DNA from 4 places in the Stenotrophomonas sp. GZD-301 genome. Region 2 is predicted to be linked to each of the others. Evidence: predicted binding sites of a transcription regulator. Region 2 holds the regulator's gene; each other region holds the start of a gene.

Region 1 (3,310 bases), on a different contig from region 2:
GTTCCCGCGCCGACCTTCTCCACCGAGTCGCCGATCAGCTGCTTGATCTCCTTGGCCGCATCGGCCGAGCGCTGCGACAGCGAGCGGATCTCCGAGGCAACGACCGCGAAGCCACGGCCATGCTCGCCGGCCCGGGCCGCTTCCACTGCCGCGTTGAGCGCCAGGATGTTGGTCTGGAACGCGATGCCGTCGATCACGCCGATGATGTCGACGATGCGCCGCGAGGAGTCGTTGATCAGCGCCATCGTCGCGACCACTTCGTGCACCACATGCCCGCCCTGGTCGGCGACATCGACCGCGCCGCTGGCCAGCGCGCTGGCCTGGCGGGCGTTGTCGGCCGTGCGCTGCACGGTCGCGGTCAGCCCCTTCATCGACACGGCGGTTTCCTCCAGCGACGCGGCCTGCTGCTCGGTGCGCACCGACAGGTCGCTGTTGCCTTCGGCGATCTCGCTGGCACCGACCGCGATGGTGTCGGCAGCGAACTTGATCTGCCCGATGATCGAGGCCATCGCCTCGACCAGCGCGTTGATGCCCTCGCACAGCTCGGCGATCGGGCCGCTCTTGTCGGTCGTGGGAATGTGGCCGGCGAGGTCCCCGCCCTGCGCCGCCGCCACCACTTCGCGGGTCTGCGCCACTGCCTGCTCCAGGGCAAGGCTGGCGCGTACCTGTGCGGTGACATCGGTGGCGTACTTGACCACTTTGAACGGCCGGCCGTTCATGTCGAAGATCGGGTTGTACGACGCCTGGATCCACACCTCGCGCCCATCGCGCCCCAACCGCTTGTACTGGCCGGCGTCGAACTCGCCCCGCCCCAGCTTTTCCCAGAAGCGCTGGTACTCGGCACTCTGGCGGTAGGCGGTCTCGGCAAACATCGAATGGTGCTGGCCGCGCACCTCTTCCAGGCGGTAGCCCATCACCGCCAGGAAGTTGTCGTTGGCGGCGAGGATGCGCCCGTCCATGTCGAACTCGATCACCGCCTGGGATTTGCTGATCGCCGCCAGCTGGCCGGCGAAATCGGCCGCCTGGAACTTCTGCGCGGTGATGTCGGTGGCGAACTTCACCACTTTGTAGGGCCGGCCATCGCTGTCGAACACGGGGTTGTAGGACGCCTGGATCCAGATCTCGCGACCGCCCTTGCCGACCCGGCGATACTGGCCGGCATCGAACTCGCCGCGCCCGAGCTTGGCCCAGAACGCGCGGTACTCCTCGCTCTGCGCCTGCGCCGGGTCGACGAACAACGCGTGGTGCCGGCCCTGGATCTCCGCCAGGGTGTAGCCCAGCGTCTGCAGGAAGTTGTCGTTGGCCTCCAGGATGGTGCCATCGAGGTCGAATTCGATCACCGCCTGTACGCGGTGCAGGGCCGCGACCTGCGCCTCCAGCGCCGCCTGGTGGCGGGCGGCCGCCCCGGTCCGGGCCTCCGTGTGGCTGCGGCGGGCGCTGAACAGGCCGCGCAGGGCGCGCCAGGGCGAATCGACGGCGGTGACCGACAGCGGTGCGGGCACCGGCGTATGCAAGCCTGAAGTAAACATCGTATGACCTCGTGTCCGATAAGCGATGGCGACGCCGGACGGGATGCCCGGCGCGGGTGATCAGCTGGCTTGGGACGCACGAACATCGTCAGTGGAAATGACGCGACTTCTAGTGGCATTGCACGACCGGTACACGGTCGAGTGGATCTGTCGATCAGATAGGCTGCCAGGCCCCCCTGCCACGCAGGGGGCAACTCCGACCGATATAGCGGCCCTTCGCCGGGAACCTTTAGGGTGACCGATCAATCGGCATGGCGGGCTCAGCCCTCCCCGGCCTCGCTGGTATCGCCACTGTCGAGCGGGTCGAACGGCCCCTCGCCCAGCGCCTCTACCTGCACGTTGTCGCGCCCCGCGGCCTTGGCCCGATAGCACTGCGCATCGGCGGCCGCCACGGCGTCATCCACGCTCATGGCGCCGCCCAGAGCGGCAATGCCGATGCTGGCCCCCACCGCCAGACGCTGCCGGTCCCACGGGATGGACAGCGCGCGCAGCGCGTCAAGCAGGTCACTGGCAATGCGCCGCGCCCGCTTGAGCGAACAGCCCGCCAGGATCACCGCGAACTCGTCGCCACCGAGCCGGGCGACGATGTCTGAATCGCGTACGCCATGCCGCAGCAGGCTGGCCACCGCCCACAGCACGGCATCGCCGGCGAGGTGGCCATGCGTGTCGTTGACCGGCTTGAAGTGGTCCAGATCGATGTACATCAGCGACGCCTGCTGCCCGGTGCGGGCCACGTGGGTGATCGCCTGCTGCAGGTGCGCTTCGAACCCGCGGCGGTTGCTCAGTTCGGTCAACGGATCGACCTCGGCCAGATGGCGCGCTTCGCGCTGGCGCGCGCGCTGCTGGGTCACATCGCGGATCACCCACACCGCGCCGCTGATCTCGCCATCCTCGCCACGCAGCCAGGCGCGGGTGAGGTCCACCGGCACCCGTTGGGCACCCACCGCCAGCAGCAGGTCCGAATGCAGGTCCACGGCATTGCTGTCCGGGTCCAGGAGCACGGCCAGCTCCAGCGGCGAGCGTGGCGCGTACTCGGTGGTCAGTTCCATCAGCTCGGCCAGCCGGCCACCGGTAAGCGCCTCGGCACCCGCCCCGGCCAGGGCCCGGGTCGCGGCCGCGTTGGCGTACTGGACGGTGCCCTGCAGATCCAGGGTCAGGACCATGTCGGCCACCGCATCCAGGGTGATCCGCGTGCGCTGTTCGGACTCGCGCAGCTGCTGGCCGCTCTGGCGCTGCGCGGTGACATCCTGGATCTGCGAAACGAAATGCAGCGGCTCGCCGTTGCCGGCGCGCACCAGCGACACCGACAGCCGCCCCCAGACAATGTTGCCGGCCTTGCCCAGGTAGCGCTTGTCCATGTGGTAATGATCACGACGGCCGGCCAGCAGGTCGCCGACCAGGGTCAGATCGGCGTGCAGGTCTTCGGGATGGGTCAAGGTCTGGAAGTCGATCTGCAGCAGTTCGGCCCGGGTGTAGCCGAGGATGCCGCAGAGGGCGTCGTTGACGTCCAGCCAGCGCCCTTCCAGCGACACCAGCGCCATGCCAAGTGCAGCCGAGGAGAACGCGCCGGCAAACTTCTCCGCCGCCACATAGGCCTGCTCGCGGATCGCCAGCAGCGGGGTGATGTCCACCGCCATGCCGACGTAGCCGATCCGCGTGCCGCTGGCACAATCCAGCGGGCTGATCGACAGGCGCACCTGGCGGCGCTCGCCATCCTTGCGCACGAAGGTCCACTGGTGCGACCAGGTGCCCCGCGCGGCGCGCGCGGTCAGCGCATCAAA
Region 2 (3,310 bases):
TGGTGTGCCTGCAGGGTGGCCTGGCCGGAACGGGCCATGCCGAGGGTCTCTTCGGCGGCGTGGCACAGCTCCACCATCGCCTGGATGCCGAGGAAGCCGGCACCGCCCTTGAGGGTGTGGAAGCCGCGGAACACGGCATTGAGCTGATCCGTATCCTGGGGCGACTGCTCCAGCGACACCAGCTGTTCGCCGAGGCGATCCAGGATCTCCTGGGCCTCGAGAATGAAATCGGCGGCAATGTCGTCCGGAACAGCACTCATCGTCTTACAACCCCAAATCGGAGAGCAGGTCGTCAGCGTCGACCTGGGATACCTGGTGGCGGTCAAGCCCGGTGACGGCCGGGCCGGCCAGTCCGGTGTCGCGCCTGCGCGCGTCGTCGTCCTGCGGCGGCAGGCCGAGCGCACCGAACCCTTCGTGCACGCGGCGCACGATGCCCACCACGCGGCGGATGATCTGCCCGGTCAGGTCCTGATAGCTCTGGGTCAGGGCGATCTCGGTGAGGTTGTGGCGGATCCGGTCCAGCTGCAGGTCCTGGTCGGGGCTGAGCCCGTTGGCGCGCAGCTGCTCGGTCAACGCACGGCATTCCTCGGCCAGGTCCAGGGTGCGGTGGGTGGCCTGTTCGGTCATCGCCACCACGTGGTCCAGGCGCGCGCAGGCGTCATCCAGTTCGCCGGCTTCGCTGGGCAGACTGGGCAGTTCGCCCAGTGCCTGGCCGAGCTCGCGGGCGAGCCGGTTCAGGCCGGCCATCATCGGCTGCGTGCGCAGCGCGGCCAGCGCGTCGATTTCCCGGCGCCAGCCCGCCTCGTCGCCGCCTTCCAGCGCGGCCAGGGCGTCCTGCAGGCGCTGCACCAGCGCCGATTTGTCGCTGAGGGTTTCCATCAGGCGCTCGCTGCCAGGCGTTCGAAGATCTTGCCGAGCTTCTCTTCCAGCGTCTGCGCGGTGAACGGCTTGATGATGTAGCCGTTCACGCCGGACTGGGCCGCTTCGATGATCTGCTCGCGCTTGGCTTCAGCGGTCACCATCAGCACCGGCAGGGTTTTCAGCTTGGCGTCGGCGCGGATCGCCTTGAGCAGGTCGATGCCGGTCATCACCGGCATGTTCCAGTCGGTGACCACGAAGTCGAACGGCTGGCTCTGCAACAACGCCAGCGCGGCATGCCCGTCCTCGGCTTCGGCCGTATTGGTGAAGCCCAGATCGCCCAGCAGGTTCTTGACGATACGACGCATGGTCGAAAAATCGTCGACGATCAGGATACGCATGTTCTTGTTCAAAGCACTTTCCTCGATTTCAAGGGTTCTCGAGGCCGGCGTCGGCCGCCTCGAAGATCTTCAGTCGGCCGCGCAGGCGCAATACCGCCTGGCCGTGGATCTGGCAGACCCGGGATTCACTCACCCCGAGCACCGCGCCGATTTCTTTCAGGTTCAATTCCTGTTCGTAGTACAGCGACAGCACCAGCTGTTCGCGCTCGGGGAGCAGGCCGATCGCATTGCCCAGCTCGCGGCCGAACTCGCCGCGCTCCAGGACCTGCTGCGGGGTCGGGCCGCCCTGGGCGACGGTGTCCAGCTCGCCCTGGTCTTCGATCCGCGATTCCAGGCTCAGCACCTGGCCGCGTGCGGCGTCTTCCATCAGCCGCAGGTATTCCGGCAGCGGCATGTCCATCGCGCTGGCCACTTCGGTGGCGCTGGCGGCACGGCCGGTGCTCTGCTCCAGGCGGCGGATGGTGGCGGCGGCGTCGCGGGCACGGCGGTGCACCGAGCGCGGCACCCAGTCGCCACGGCGGATCTCATCGATCATCGAACCGCGGATGCGGATCGACGCGTAGGTCTCGAAGGAGGCGCCCTGATCAGCGTCATAGCTGCGCGAGGCCTCGATCAGGCCCATCATGCCGGCCTGGATCAGGTCGTCCACTTCCACGCTCGCCGGCAGGCGCGCGGCCAGGTGGTGGGCGATGCGCCGGACCAGGTCCGAGTGCTGGGCGATGCACTCGTTGGCGGCGGTACGTTGGACCTCTTTGTATTGTGCGGCGCCTTTCATGCGGCCACCCCGCGTTGTTTGAGGATGCGTTCGAGGAAGAATTCGACGCCGCCGCGCGGCTCGGTCGGGGCCTGCCAGCGGGCGGTACGGCGGGCGATCTCGGTGATCGCCAGCGCCGACGGGCTGGACGGGTAGGCCTTGACCACCGGCTGCTGGCGTTGCACCGACAGGCGCAGCCAGTCGTCCTGGGGGACGCAGCCGAGGTAGTTGAGCGACACGTCGGCCAGGAACTTCTCGCAGACCCGGGTCAGCTTTTCGTACAGCACGCGGCCTTCGTTGGGGTCGCGCACCATGTTGGCCACGACCTGGATGCGGTCCACGCCACGCTCGCGCGAGAGCACCTTGATCAGCGCGTAGGCGTCGGTGATCGAGGCCGGCTCGTCACAGACCACCACCACGGTGTCCTGTGCGGCCTGGCAGAAGGTGAGCACGCCATCGGTGATGCCGGCGGCGGTGTCCACCACCATGATGTCCAGCTCGCGCTCCAGCTCGGAGAACACGTTGACCAGGCCCACGTGTTCGGCCGGCTGCAGTTCGGCCATGTGGCGGCGACCGGACGCGGCCGGCACCACCAGCACGCCGCCCGGGCCCTCCATGATCACTTCCTCCAGCGTGCAGCGCCCGGCGACGAGGTCGGCCAGGGTCACCTTCGGCTGCAGGCCGAGGATCACGTCGATGTTGGCCAGGCCGAGGTCGGCGTCCAGCAGCAGCGTGCGTTTGCCCATGTCGGCGAGCGCCACGGCCAGGTTGGCCGAAACGTTCGTCTTGCCCACGCCGCCCTTGCCGCCAGTGACGGCGATGGTGCGGACAGGGCCCAGCGGTTGGCTGCGGGTAGCCGACAACGGGAAGGTCTTGGTCAGCTTGGCGTACTCACGCGACGGCATGGTTGAACTCCGGGTTGCAGGGCATATCGGCCGCGCGGCGCAAATCTTCAAGGCGAAGTACAAGATTGGCTGCACTGGCGCGGTGCAGGTCCTCCGGAACGTCCTGGCCGTCGGTCACCCAGGTGATCGGCAGGCGGTGGTCGACCGCCACGGACAGGGCGGTGCCGAAGCGGCCGGTCTCGTCCAGCTTGCTCAGCACCACGCCCTGCGGGTTGGCGGCGCTGAAGCGGCGGACCACTTCGTCCATGTCGCCGAAGCTGGTGTTGGCCGGCAGCACCAGCAGGGTGCGGATGCGGTCGGCGGCCCGCAGCCACTGCAGCTGGGCCGCCAGGGCGCGGTCGCGCGGGCCCAGGCCGGCGGTGTCGATCAGGACCAGCTTGTAGTCCTGCAGG
Region 3 (3,310 bases), on a different contig from region 2:
AGGTATGGGCGGTGTGCGCGGCCGGGCTGGCGATCATCTACCTGCTGCCGCGGCTGACCCGTGCGGTGCCGTCGCCGCTGGTGGCGATCGTGGTGTTGACCGCCCTGTCGATCGGGCTTGGCTGGGAGGTGCGCACGGTCGGCGACATGGGCGCACTGCCGGACAGCCTGCCGACGTTCCTGTTCCCGGATGTCCCGTTGACCTGGGACACGCTGCGCCTGCTGCTGCCGGTGTCGGCGACGCTGGCTGTGGTGGGCCTGCTGGAGTCGATGATGACCGCGCAGATCGTCGAGGACATGACCGACACCCCCAGCCAGCGCAACCGCGAATGCGCCGGACAGGGGCTGGCCAACATCACCGCCGGGCTGTTCGGCGGCATGGGCGGCTGCGCGATGATCGGGCAGTCGGTGATCAACGTGTCCTCGGGCGGGCGCGGGCGGCTGTCGTGCCTGGTCGCCGGTGTGCTGTTGCTGCTGCTGGTGGTCTATGGCGCCCACTGGGTGCGGCAGATTCCGATGGCCGCGCTGGTGGCGGTGATGATCATGGTCAGCATCGGCACGTTCCATTGGCGCTCGTTCCAGGAACTGCGGCTGCACCCGACGAGCTCGTCGCTGGTGATGGTGGCCACCGTGGTGGTCACCGTGATCACCCACGACCTGGCCAAGGGAGTGCTGACCGGGGTGCTGCTGTCGGCGCTGTTCTTCGCGCGCAAGGTCGGGCGGATGCTCGATGTCCAGGCCGTCGCGCAGGCCGATGGCAGCTGCACCTACACCGTTGCCGGGCAGGTGTTCTTCGCGTCGGCCGGGCAGTTCGCTGCCAGTTTCGATCTGCAGCATGTCCCGCCGCGCGTGGCGATCGACCTGTCAAACGCGCACTTCTGGGACCTCAGCGCGGTGGCTGCGCTGGAACGGGTGGTGGCCAGGCTGCGTGCGCATGGCGCGCAGGTCGAGGTGCGCGGGCTCAATGCGGCCAGCCAGACCCTGGTCGAGCGCCTGGCGCGGACACCGGGCGTGGACGGGCCGCCACCGGGCGGACACTGAACCCGGTCAGGAAACGCGGCTAAACATCGGCGCGGCAAGGCCGTTATCCAGCTCAATGCCCGGTGCGTGAGTGTCACCGCCCCGAGCCGGACCGCAATGGACTGCGCGATGCCGTAGCGGCGCTTGATGGCGTCCGCTGACCCGTACCCTATTTCCGGAACCGCCCCCCATGCCTGCGTCCCGCTCGACCGCTTCCAAGCGCCCCGGCAGCATCGCCAACCGGCTGATGCTCGGTACCGCACTGATCGCCATGCTCTGCTTCGGCGTCACTGCGGCCATCAGCTACCGCGAAGCCAGCCAGGCGCTGGTGGAGTCTTCGCGGCGGACCATGCAGAGCCAGGCCGATGCGGAAGCGCGCCGGGTCAACGCGGACCTTTCCGCCGCCTTCGCCACCAGCCAGGCGTTGGCCGACAGCCTGGTGGTGCAGCACGCCGCCGGTACGTTGTCGCGCGCCACCGCCGCGCAGATCCTCCAGCAGCAGCTGCACTCGCACCCGGAATGGGTGGGGTTGGGCACCTTGTGGGAGCCGCAGGCGTTCGACGGCAAGGATGCGGACTTCGCCGATGCCCCGGCCCACGACGCCACTGGCCGCTTCATGAGCTACTGGGCCTGGCAGGACGGCACCCCGGTGCAGGACGTGCTCAAGGGCTACGACGTGCCCGGCGATGGCGACTGGTATCTGCGCCCGCGCGAGCTCAAGCGCCCCACCGTGGCCGAGCCGTACCGCTATGAGATCGGCGGCAAGCCGGTGCTGATGACCACGCTGTCCACGCCGGTGCTGGACAACGGCACCTTCCTCGGTGCGGTGACCGTGGACTTCGGCCTGGCCGCACTGCAGGAGCGCCTGGCCGCGCTGCGTCCGATGGGCGAGGGCCATGTGGAGCTGATTTCGCCGGCCGGCATCGTGCTGGCCGCCGCCGACGCCAAGGAGATCGGCACGCGCCGTGAGGATGCGGCCACCCGACAGCTGCTGGCGCAGATTGCCGCGGACAAGCCGTACGAGGATTTCCACGAAGACGCCGCCGGCAACGTCAAGGCGTACGTGCCGCTGCGCATCGGTGGCAGCCAGGAACGCTTCGCGCTGGGCGTGATCGTGCCGCACGATCTGATCACCGCGCAGGCCCGCGCGCTGCTCTGGATCATCCTCGCGGTGGGCCTGGGGGCGGCGCTGGTGCTCAGCGGCAGCGTCTATGTGCTGCTGCGCCGCCAGGCGATCCGCCCGCTGGCCGATGCGGTGCGGCTGTCGGCCGAGGTCGCCGATGGACGCCTGGATACGCCGTTGCCGGCGGTGCGCGATGACGAAGTGGGCCGCCTGCTGCAGTCGATGCAGCGCATGCGCGACCAGCTGCAGGCAGTGATGACCGCCCAGGCCGAGATGGCACAGCGCCACGAGGCCGGCGAACTGAGCTACCGCATGGATGCCGAGGGCTTCCCCGGCGCGTATGGCCGCATGGTGCACGACACCAACCACCTGGTGGGCGCCAACATCGGCGTGACCCGACGCCTGGTCGAGGTGATGCAGCGCTATGCGGTCGGCGACCTGACCCCGGACATGGACCGCCTGCCCGGCGAGCAGGCCGCGTTCACCGCGGCGATGGACACCACCAAGGGCAACCTGCGCGCGATCAACACGCAGATCCAGGATCTGGCCGGTGCTGCGGCGATCGGCGACTTCAGCCAGCGCGGTGACGTGGTGCGCTTCGACCACGATTTCCGCCTGATGGTGGAGAACCTCAACACGATGATGCAGGTGAGCGACGACAACCTGCAGCAGATTTCCGACCTGCTGCAGGCGATCGCGGCGGGTGACCTGACCGCGCGCATGCACGGTGAGTTCCACGGTGTGTTCGCCCGCATGCGCGACGATGCCGATACCACCGTGAGCCAGCTCACCGACATCGTCGGCCGTATCCAGCAGGCCACCGACAGCATCAACCTGGCCGCCGGCGAGATCGCCTCGGGCAACAGCGATCTGTCGCGCCGCACCGAGCAGCAGGCGGCCAGCCTGGAGGAAACCGCCGCATCGATGGAAGAGCTGACGTCCACCGTGCGCCAGAACACCGACCATGCCGTCCAGGCCAACCAGCTGGCCGCAGGCGCTGCCGAGGTGGCCTCGCAGGGCGGCCTGGTGGTGGGCCAGGTGGTGACCACGATGGCCGGCATCGAAGCGTCCTCCAAGCGCATCGCCGAGATCATCACGGTCATCGACGGCATCGCGTTCCAGACCAACATCCTGGCCCTGAACGCGGCGGTGGAAGCGGCGCGTGCGG
Region 4 (3,310 bases), on a different contig from region 2:
TGCGGTCGGCCAGGTCGTGGTTGCCGCTGACGATCTCGCCGGCGGCGCCGTTGATCGCCACCGACGCCTGCTGGATGCGCGCGACGATGTCGGTGAGCTGCTGCACGGTGGCGTTGGCATCGTCGCGCATCTGCGCGAATACGCCTTGGAAGTCGCCGCGCATGCGCACCCGCAGGTCGCCCTGGGCCAGCGCCGAGAGCAGCGCCTGCAGACCGGACAGATTGCCCTGGAAGGTATCCAGCAGGCGGTTGATGCTCACCGCCAGGGTCAGCACGAAGCCCTGTTTGCCGGCCACGTCGATGCGGCCATGCAGGTCGCCCTGCGCGGCGGCATCGACCAGCGCGGCCACTTCGGTTTCCACCGTGGTCTCCAGCGCGCGGCTGCGCCACTCCACCGCCGCGCCCAGCAGGTGGCCGTGATCGACGATCGGCGTCACCACCAGCTGGTAGCGCGTGCCGGCGTGCACGATCTCGTGGCGGACGCTGCCGGTGCCGTGCAGGGCCTGCACGATATGGGCGAACACCGGGTGCAGCGCCTGTGCGGGACGCCCGCGCCAGGCCAGCTCATCAATGCCCAGCTCCGCCTGCAGCGCGCGGTTGAGCAGGCTCACCTGGCCCTGCGGGTCCAGCACCATCAGGCCGGTCTGCGCGCTGTCCAGCGCCTGCCGCGCACGCGCATTGTCGCGTGCGGTGGCGCGCTCGGCCTCGATGCGTTCGCGCAACCGCTGCTGCATGTGCACCAGACGCTGTGCGAGCTGGCCGATCTCGTCGTGTGGGTTGTGCACGGCCAGCACCGTGTCCAGACGATCCTCGGCGATGTCCTCGGCAAAGCGCAGCGTATCGGCGATGGGCCGGCGCACGGCGCGCAGCACCAGCAGCAGCGTGGCGATCAGCACCAGCGCCACCAGCGCCAGCGTCAGCGCAAACCCCACCGTCATCGCACGGGCCTGCGCCTGCTGCCGCTGGCGGGCGGCATCCAGTGCCGCCCCCTGCGCCTGCTCCAGCTGCTGCAGCGCCGGCGCGATCTGCGCGGCGGTGTCGGCCAGCGATTGTGCCTCCACGTCCAGCCCGACCCGTGCGGCGGTGTAGGCCAGCAGTGCGCCCTGATAGGCGTCCATGCGTGCGCGCAGGTCGTCCTGCGTGGCGCCGGGCAGGCCCGCGCCCGGCAGCGCCAGCTCGAACGGCAGGCGCGCCTCGCTGGCGCGATCGGTATGGGTGGCATCGCCGCTGAGCAGCAGCAGCGCTTCTTCGCGGCGCATGCCCTGCCACTGCGCCTGCAGCAGCGGCGGTGCGGTGGCGTCCAGCACGGTGGCCACGGCCGCGGCCGTCGCCTCCAGCTGCGCGCGCAGGCCCGCGTCGCCGCGGCCCATTTCATCGGCACGGGCATTGAGTGCGGCAATGCCCTCGGCAAACTCACCGGCGCGTGCGGCCAACGCATGCAGCGCCTTGGCCGTGCCCGGGTCGTGCGGGTCGCGCTGCAACTGCGCCAGCGTTGCCTGCAGACGCTGCTGTGCCTGCTGCAGCGCGGTGCGGTCGGTGTCGTCGAACGTGATCGCATAACGGGTCTGCAAGCGCCGTGCATCGGCCACCTGCGCGGCCAGGGCGGCGGCCAGCGCGGCATCCTGCTGGTGCGCGTCGAACGTCGCCGCCGCCCGTTCGCTGCTGTAGCGGGTGCCGGCGTAGACCAGGGCCACCACCAGCAGGCCGATGCCGCAGACCACCAGGCTGGCCTTCAGTTTGCGTGCGACACTGAGCCGCTGCAGCAGCCCACGGGCGCGGCGGATGAGAGAGACGGGCGATGCGCGTCCGCCGGGGCGGGCGAACGAGGGGAACAGGCGGCGGGGAACGGCCGACATCACGTACTCCAGGCGGAATGACGCATCGGTATCGGCCGCATCTGCCACGTCTTTAGCACTTTCTTCGCCTCGACCCGCCAGCGGTCGCGACTGCGCCCGTTGTACCCGGCGCAGGCGACGGCAAGATGACGGCCGCAGACCGCCCACCACCGCGCGACGCAGCGTTCCATCTGCTCCGGTGCGGCCGGCTTGACCTCAACCACGGTTGAGCCGCCACAGTGGCGGCACCTTCCCCCGTGGTGTCCGGCCCATGACCCCGCACGACTTTCACGCCTACCTGCAGCGACTCGGCGAAGCCACGCCACCGCCGCCCACGCTGGCAACGCTGGCCCGCCTGCAGCAGCGCCACAACGCCACCTTCCCGTTCGATACGCTCACCACCCTGCTGCGCGATGCCGTGGCCATCGACCTGCCCAGCGTGGCGCACAAGGTGCTGAACGAAGGGCGCGGCGGGTACTGCTACGAGCTCAATGGCCTGTTCCTGGCGCTGCTGCAGCAGCTGGGTTTCCAGGCACGCGCGATTGCCGCGCGGGTGGTGATGGGGGCGACCGACGACGTGCCGCCGCCGCGTACACACATGCTGCTGCTCGTCACCGTGGACGGGGTGGACTACAGCGTGGATGTCGGTTTCGGTGGCAACACGCCGACCGGGCCGCTGCGGCTGGACCAGCGCTTCCCGCAGGCAACGCCTCACGAGCGCTACCGGCTGGACCGGCACGGGGACACGTATTTACTGCAGGTGGAGGTGGGTGGCGAGTGGCGGCCGTTGTACCGCTTCGACCTGCAGGTGCAGGAGGCCGTGGATCACATCGTCGGCAACTGGTATGTCTGCACCCATCCGGCCTCGTCCTTCCCAGGCCAGCTGCGGGCGGCACTGGCCGGGCCCGGCTGGCGGCGAACGATCGGCGCCGCCAGCTATGCGGTACACCGCATCGGCCAGCCGAGCGAGCGGCGCGCACTGGTCGATGTGGATGATGTACTGCAGGTGCTGCGCGAAGACTTCGGCATCACCCCGCCCCCGCACCCGCGCCTGCGCGAGGCGATTGCCGCGTGGCTGCGCGGCGGGGCCTGACGGTCAGGCCTGGGTATCCACCTGGCTGCCGGTGGCCGGTTACTGCTCGGCATCCAGCCGTTGTACCGGCAGCGCCAGCACGGCGGCGGTGGGCATGACGCTGCCGAACGCATCGGCAATTTCGGTCAGCGCGGCGCGGTGCAGCGCGTCGGCGCTCACCACCCCGTTGCCGTCGTAGGCCTGCACGCTGCGGGTGGCGACCGCGTCGGACGGTACGATCACCTCATAGCCCAACGGCGCCGCGTCGCGGGCGGTGGTGGCCACACAGGCATGGCTCATCAGGCCGGTGATGATCAGCGTGCGGATGCCCCTGGCCTTCAACTGGGCGTCCAGGTCGGTGCTGGCGAAGGAACTCACCGTGGTCTTCCTGATGAGCGCGTGGT

What was found. The regulator FliA, encoded in region 2, starts transcription of late flagellar genes. The targets are predictions, from matches to a motif close to TAAAGTTTNNCNNNCNNNGGCCGATAA.
Region 1: the regulator FliA is predicted to act here: its motif matches at 1,735-1,761, upstream of ACO6VK_RS07565 (methyl-accepting chemotaxis protein).
Region 3: the regulator FliA is predicted to act here: its motif matches at 1,061-1,087, upstream of ACO6VK_RS11035 (methyl-accepting chemotaxis protein).
Region 4: the regulator FliA is predicted to act here: its motif matches at 1,884-1,910, upstream of ACO6VK_RS18450 (methyl-accepting chemotaxis protein).

The regions. Positions count from the first base shown of each region.
Region 1 covers NZ_JBMOWY010000028.1:72,656-75,965, reverse strand. Annotated here, with positions in the region: gene ACO6VK_RS07565 (methyl-accepting chemotaxis protein) at 1-1,529, opposite strand, end outside; gene ACO6VK_RS07560 (PAS domain S-box protein) at 1,790-3,310, opposite strand, start outside.
Region 2 covers NZ_JBMOWY010000050.1:92,760-96,069, reverse strand. Annotated here, with positions in the region: gene ACO6VK_RS13975 (chemotaxis protein CheA) at 1-260, opposite strand, end outside; gene ACO6VK_RS13970 (protein phosphatase CheZ) at 265-879, opposite strand; gene cheY (chemotaxis response regulator CheY) at 879-1,271, opposite strand; gene ACO6VK_RS13960 (RNA polymerase sigma factor FliA) at 1,288-2,034, opposite strand; gene ACO6VK_RS13955 (MinD/ParA family ATP-binding protein) at 2,031-2,918, opposite strand; gene ACO6VK_RS13950 (AAA family ATPase) at 2,905-3,310, opposite strand, start outside.
Region 3 covers NZ_JBMOWY010000041.1:23,862-27,171, reverse strand. Annotated here, with positions in the region: gene ACO6VK_RS11040 (SulP family inorganic anion transporter) at 1-1,040, shown strand, start outside; gene ACO6VK_RS11035 (methyl-accepting chemotaxis protein) at 1,210-3,310, shown strand, end outside.
Region 4 covers NZ_JBMOWY010000074.1:9,221-12,530, forward strand. Annotated here, with positions in the region: gene ACO6VK_RS18450 (methyl-accepting chemotaxis protein) at 1-1,855, opposite strand, end outside; gene ACO6VK_RS18455 (arylamine N-acetyltransferase family protein) at 2,106-2,927, shown strand; gene ACO6VK_RS18460 (cysteine hydrolase family protein) at 2,967-3,310, opposite strand, start outside.